2 regions of the Devosia sp. Z6_126 genome follow, and region 2 is predicted to be linked to the other one. Evidence: riboswitches for the same ligand, from Rfam matches in the RefSeq annotation. Region 2 holds a riboswitch; the other holds the start of a gene.

Region 1 (3,401 bases), on a different contig from region 2:
GCAGCAAGGAAAGCACGGTGGTTAGCCCGGCCTGGATGGAGGTCATGCGCAGGAGGTGGGCAATATCGATGCGGCTGGTGGCGGCGGCATCGGTGGCGGCGGCGAGAATGGACCAGAGGACGAGAGCAATCAGCCCGGCGATGGCAAGCGCGAGGAGGCAAGCGGTGGCGATGCGCAAGGGGCGGGGTGGGAGGGTCATGGTCCGGTGGTTGGCGCTAGCCTTGGAGCGGGTTGATGGGCCTGAACCCCCACCCTGTCCCTCCCCTCAAGGGGGAGGGGACGTCGGCTGATGGCGCTGGGATGGCGGAGAGTCGTGGTGTGGCTATCAGGGACTGTGTTCCCTTGATCGCCCCCCTCAGTGTGCCTCCGCTCAAGGGGGACGGGAGGCACACTGAGGGGTTCGAAGCTTGTGGCTGTCCTGATTCCTACTGGATGGCGGCGAGCATTTCGTCGATCCAGGCGGCGCGGTTGGCTTCGAGGTCGGTGTCGCTGATCGTCAGGGTTTTGGCGGGTTGCGGGAGGGTGCCGAAGGCGGGGTTGAGGTCGGCGCCGAGGTCGATCACAGGGAACATCCAGTTGGTGGTGGGGATGATCGCCTGGGCGGCGGGGGAGGCGAGGTAGGCCAGGAACTGACGGGCGAGCTCGGGCTGGTCGGTGGAGGCGAGCATGCCGGCGACCTCGACCTGCACGATATGGCCCTCATCAAACAGCGCCGCCTTGATGGTGTCGTCGTCTTCATCGACGATGTGGTAGGCGGGCGAGGTGGTGTAGGAGAGCGCCATATCGGCTTCGCCGGTCAGGAAGAGATTATAGCTTTCCGACCAGTCGCGGGTGACGGCGAGGATATGGGGCTTGAGGCCGGCCCAGATTTCGGGGGCACGGTCGCCATAGGCGGCCTTGATCCAGAGCACGAGACCAAGGCCGGGGGTGGCCGAGCGCGGGTCCTGGATGACGATCTTGAGGCCGTCGGGGAGCGCGATCAACTCCTCGAAGGAGGCGGGCGGGGTGGCGGTGCGGTCGGTGTCGTAGACAAAGGCGAAATGGGCGTAGTCGACCGGCACGAATTGCGGATCGGTCCAGGGCTCGGGGAGGGCGAGATCGCCCAGCTCCAGAGTGTGATCGGCAAAGAGGCCGGTGGCGCGGGCTTCCCCGGCGGTGGCGACGTCGAGACCGACGATGAGGTCGGCCGGGGTGGTGGCGCCTTCAAGCTGGACGCGGCGCAGGGCGCCGATGGAGGAATCGGCGGCGATGAACTCGACAGTGCAGCCGCCGCATTGGGCTTCAAAGCCTTCGGCGAGCTGGGGGCCGGGGCCCCATTCGGCGGCAAAGCCATCATAGGTATAGATGGTGAGCGCGGGTGCGGTTTGGGCCAAGGCGGGCGAGGCGGCCAGTCCGAAAAGGACCGCAAGCGCCAGGTGAGTGGTGTGGACCAAGATGGTCATCCCTTCATTGGTGTGCGGCCATGAGTGAAGGGATGGGTGTCAATGGCGGGCACGAGATGCCCTTGCCATCTCGAACTTCCTCCGCCAGCATGACCTGGTTCAGGTTCAATGGGTAATTCTCAGCTCCGGCTTGACCCGGAACACCCCAGCGAGACGCCGTGATCTTATAAGAGCGCCCCCCAAGTGCAAGAGAATTTCAGCCCAGCTGCCGACGCGCCCCTGCGCTTTGCCGGACCGATCGCCATTGTGGGCGGCGGGGCGGTGGAGAGCCAAACCCTGCGTGACCTCGCGGCGGCGGGAGTGACGCTGATCGGGGCCGATGGCGGGGCGGATGCGATCGGGGCGGCAGGGCTGGTGCCTGCGGCGATCATCGGGGATCTCGATTCGCTCCAGGATCGCGCCGGCTGGGAGCGGCGCACCCGGGTGTTGCACCTGCCCGAGCAGGTGACCACCGATTTCCAGAAGGCACTGCGCTCAACGCAAGCGCCGGTGACGCTGGCGCTGGGCATGACGGGCAAGCGGCTCGACCATACGCTCGCGGCACTGAGCGCGGTGCTGCAATATGCCCCCGAGCGGCACTTGTTGCTGGTGGACGAGATCGATGTGGCGTTGGCGGTAGTGGGGCCGATTGCCTTTGAGGCGGCGGCCGGGGAGCGGGTGTCGATCCATCCGCTGGTGCCGATCGGGTTCGAGCGCTCGCAGGGGCTGCTCTATCCGATGGATGGCCTGCAGCTGGCGCCGGGCGGGCTGATCGGCACCTCCAATGCGGGCCTTGGGGGTCGGATCGAGATCGTGCCGGCTGAGCGGGTGCCGTGGCTGCTGATCCTGCCCAAGGCGCGGCTCTGGGATCTCGTTAAGGCGTGCCAAAATCCCGCCCGGGTCTGATGACCCTGCGGTTGGTGCTGCGACATGGGGCGAAGTTCGCCTCGGTGCCGGTCGTCCGGCGGGAAGTAGAAGGTGAAGCAAGCTTCGCCCCATGCTCCATCGGAGACTCTTCGGTGAGGACCGTCCGTGGCTAGACCCGTGCCAAACGCCAGAAGCCCTGAAGCTTCATGGACCGGGGGATGAAATCGGTCCCGGATCATCCTCGTCCCGAAGGAGCTTGGGCGACCCCAAACCCATCCGATATTCCCGCACCGACCGTTCGTCGCGACCGCGCAGCTTGCCCGGGAACAAGGGGGATTGTGCCTGAGGTTTTCGGGGGCGGGGATAAGTTTGTGGGGTGGTGATGGCCGCCCTCGTGGTTCGAGGCTGCGCTCCGCTTCGCACCTCACCATGAGGGCTCCGGCACATTCCCGCTCATTCCACGCTTCCCGAGCCCTCGTGGCTCCAGGCTGCGCTTCGCTGCGCACCTCACCATGAGGGCTCCGGAGGGTAAGGGCTTTTGGGGTGGCCATGAGTATGCCGGAGGCTCGATGGGCCCCGGGCTCAAGGCCAGGTTGGCATCGGTGGCGGGGCTCGCAGGCGTAAAAAAGCCCTCGGGGGAAACCGAGGGCTGCATTGGTTGCTTGCGGCGGTCCAGCCTTATGCGGCGTTGGAGCGGGCAGCTTCGCGAACGGCGTCTTGCACTTTTTCGAAGGCGCGCACTTCGATCTGGCGGATGCGCTCGCGGCTGACATCGTATTGCTGGGCCAGCTCTTCGAGGGTCAGCGGATCTTCCTGCAGGCGGCGAGCCTGGAAGATGGCGCGCTCACGATCGTTGAGAACATCCATGGCATTGGTCAACAGACCCATGCGTTCGGAATATTCCTCGCTTTCACCAAGGGCAGTTTCCTGGCTGGGCGTGTCGTCGACGAGCCAGTCCTGCCATTCGGAGGAGCCTTCATCGGCGCGCATCGGCGAATTGAGCGAGGCATCGCCCGACAAGCGCGCATTCATCGAGACCACGTCATCCTCGGTCACATTGAGGGTGGTCGCGATCTGCTTGATCTGGTCGGGATGGAGCGAGCCATCGTCGAG
Region 2 (3,401 bases):
GCGCTGACGAGGACGGCGGCCAGCACCAGGTCGGGGCGAAAATTGTTCTTGGCATTGAGAATATAGATGCCCAAGCCCCGGACCGCCCCGGCATATTCGGCAAAGATCGCCCCGACTACGGCATAGGTGATGGAAATGCGCAGCCCGGCAAAGAAATAAGGCAAGGCCGAAGGCAGCCGCGCCATCCTGAACCGGCGCCAGCGCGAGGCTCCCATGGACGCCAGCAGCGCCTCGATATCGCGGTCGGTGGAGTCATAGCCCTGCACCAGCGCCACCAGCATTGGGAAAAACGTGACCAGCGCGACCAGCACGATCTTGGGCGTCAGCCCGAAGCCGAACCAGAGCACGATCAGCGGCGCGATGGCGACCAGCGGCAGGGTCTGCGTGATGATGAACACCGGAAACAACGCCCGCCGTACCGGGCGAAAGAAGTCCACCACGACCGAAAACAGCAATGCGGCGCAGAGCGAGCAGCCGAAACCCAGAATGGTGGCCTGCAAGGTCGCTAATGTGTGCTCGGCCAGCGCGTCCCGGTTCTGGTAGCCCTGAACTACAATGCGGGATGGCGCCGGCAACGCCGTTGGCGAGATGCCGGAAAGCTGCACATAAGCTTCCCAGGCCAGGATCAGGGTCACCACCGAAAACACGGCGGGCCCTGCGTGACTGAGAAACCGGGCGACAAGGCGCCCGAAGGAGAACAACTGCGCCATGCCAGACCTTCCGCTCAGCGCGCGCTGGGGCTGTTGGCCGACACGGTCAGGTCGATGGTGACATGTCCCTCGGGCGGTCCAAACCGGCAAAAGGCCTGCTCGATCGTGGCGAACAGCGCACCGGTGTCGCCATTGAGCTTGGTGGCGAAATGCTTGGACTTTTCGAAGGTGCCCGACTGTTTGAGGAAGTCGACGCAGCCATAGATTTCGTCCATGTGATGGCCCTGTCCCATCACATAGAGAGACAATTGGGCCACCCCGAAGACGCCGATGTCGGGCGCATCCTGCACTGCCGTAAGCGCACTGGCGCGCCGCTCCTCAAGAGGCGCAGCCGGCCCCTCGAACAAGTTGGACTGACAGATGGCATCATCGGGCTCACCCGGGCAGCCGCGCGAGATTGTCGCCGAAAGCACGCAATGGGTGCCGGCACGCGCGGCGGCACTGAACAGATCGCGCATGGCCGGAAACAGCACTTCGGGCGGACCGACCAACAGGGTCGAGATGTCATCGGTCTCGATGCGCAAGCGTTCACGATAGGGATCGAGCGCACCCAGCGCGTTCATGATCACGCCGACAAAGTCGCCGGTCATTGGATAAAGGGAAATCTGTGCGCCTGAGAACATGGCCCGCCTCGCTCCGCTGGTATTACCCAGATCAGCTATAGGGTCCGAAGGCTTGCCGCCCTCATCTCAGCCCCGACCATACGGAGCACCCCTGTGGATAGGGCCAGCATAGGGCAGCATCGCCGGCAAATGCAAGCACATGTCTGTATTGGCGGAGTTGATCTTGGATCAGGCGCTTTGCGATGCTTGACGCAGTTCCTGGATTGCTTGTCCATCAGGCAAGCGCGCGCCACTTTGGAGCGTCTGCAGATAAGCCCGGGGGGCGAGGCCGTGATAGTCCTTGAACGCCCGCGTGAAAGCCGCCTCCGAGGCGTAGCCGGCTTCGCTCGCCAGTGACCCTACCGAAGTGGGGCCACTGGCGAGCTTTCTGGCGGCCAGAGTCAGCCTCCAGCCTTTGAGATAGGTCAATGGCGGCTCTCCCGCCCGGTCATGGAATCGTCTGGCAAAGGCAGCGCGCGACAGCCCCGCCACCTTCGCCATGCCCTCGACAGTCCATTTGGCGGCGGGATCGGCATGGATCGCCCGGAACACCTTGGCAAGGTTGGGATCCTTCATTGCCGGCAGCCATCCGGCGGAATGCCCGGCGCGCTCGGCTGCACGGCGCAGCACGTAAACCAGCAGACTGTCGGCAAGACTTTCCACCAGGCTTTCATTGCCCAAGCCCTGGTGCTCCAGTTCCTCGGCCAGCAGCAGTACGATCGGGAAAATGCCATGGTCCTTGCGGAGCTCCGCCGCGGGCAGGTGAATGCAGGGCGGTAGCGCCGATTGTCCCAGCCGCCGCGTGCCATCCACCTGGAAGCGCCCGCAAAAGATCACCGCGTCAGGAGACTGGCTGGTGACATCAAATCCTTGTTGCACGAACTGGCTGACGGGGGGCGCCTCGCCCTTGGGGCTGGCCACGAGATCGTGGGCCTTTCCATCACTCAGGACCACCAGATCACCCTCTTCCAGCCGGAGTGGCGCTTCGCCAGCCCGGCGAAGCCAAGCGGTCCCCTGCCAGACGAGGTGAAAGGCGATCATTGCCCCCGGATCGAGCCGGAAGCCCCAAGGCTCAACCATCCGGCTGCGGACGAGGGTCATCCGGCTGCGGGCGTACATGCGGATCCATTGATCAAGCACATTCATGCCGCTCTCCTGCACCTTTTCAAGACGATCTGCAAGAAAGGGGAGATCGGCTCACATGGCTTGTCCTCTCAGGGCGCGCCATCTTTCTCCTGGTTATAAAGGAGAACGCGATGTTCAAGACCATACTTGTTGCGGCCGGAACCGGCACAGTTGGGCAGCACCTGGCCAATCGGCTGCTGATCGCCGGGCACAGCGTCAAAATTGGCACAAGGCGAGGAGGTGACGCCAACACAGTGCTGCTGGACTATAGTCAGGCCCGGACTTTTGAAGCGGCGCTTGCCGGAACCGATGCGGCTTACCTCGTCGTTCCGACCTCGGCCGAACCACATTTACTGCTTGGCCCCTTCGTCGAGGCCGCAGCGCGGCGCGGCATTAAGTTGGTGTTGCAATCAGCTCTGGGGGTGGATGCCAATGACGCCATTCCGCTGCGGCAACTGGAGCGGCAGATCGAAAGCTCAGGCGCGCCCTACGCGATCCTGCGCCCAAACTGGTTCCTCGACAATTTCCACGGGCGCTGGCACGCCGGCATCATGGAGCTTGGCCGGCTTGCGCTTCCCGCGGGCGATGCCACGACCAGCTTGATTGATGCGCGCGACATCGCCGAAGCTGCCGCTGTCGCTTTGACCCAGGCAGTTGCGGATGGGCGGGCTTTCAACCTGACTGGCCCCGACAGCCTGGGCTATGCCGAAGCCGCAGCGGCGCTTTCCGCGATCAGCGGCCGCACCGTCACCTACGAGGGTGTCGACAAGGCGCAGTTCAAGCGCGAGTCGGGGCGCATGAAACTGGCGCCAGCTCTGGTCGAACAGATGCTGCCGATCTTTACTGCCACTCTCGCGGGTCATTTCAGCCAGGTTACTGACGATTTCAGCCAACTCACCGGGCGACCGGGCCGGCGGCTCGTCGATTATCTGGCTGACAATGCCTGGCGCTTCGCCGTCCCAGT

The links. Region 2 has a riboswitch for thiamine pyrophosphate ahead of AC3YOG_RS11920 (YkoF family thiamine/hydroxymethylpyrimidine-binding protein). Riboswitches for the same ligand answer to the same signal wherever they lie in the genome.
Region 1: linked by a shared signal. The riboswitch ahead of thiB (thiamine ABC transporter substrate binding subunit) and the one ahead of AC3YOG_RS11920 (YkoF family thiamine/hydroxymethylpyrimidine-binding protein) in region 2 are both predicted to bind thiamine pyrophosphate.

The regions. Positions count from the first base shown of each region.
Region 1 is NZ_JBYUNO010000003.1:445,501-448,901, reverse strand. Features, by position in the region: gene AC3YOG_RS14410 (ABC transporter permease family protein) at 1-199, opposite strand, end outside; gene thiB (thiamine ABC transporter substrate binding subunit) at 426-1,442, opposite strand; TPP riboswitch at 1,500-1,600, opposite strand; gene AC3YOG_RS14400 (thiamine diphosphokinase) at 1,626-2,327, shown strand; gene rpoH (RNA polymerase sigma factor RpoH) at 2,967-3,401, opposite strand, start outside.
Region 2 is NZ_JBYUNO010000002.1:997,611-1,001,011, forward strand. Features, by position in the region: gene AC3YOG_RS11915 (ABC transporter permease) at 1-710, opposite strand, end outside; gene AC3YOG_RS11920 (YkoF family thiamine/hydroxymethylpyrimidine-binding protein) at 725-1,333, opposite strand; TPP riboswitch at 1,324-1,436, opposite strand; gene AC3YOG_RS11925 (AraC family transcriptional regulator) at 1,502-2,458, opposite strand; gene AC3YOG_RS11930 (NmrA family NAD(P)-binding protein) at 2,569-3,401, shown strand, end outside.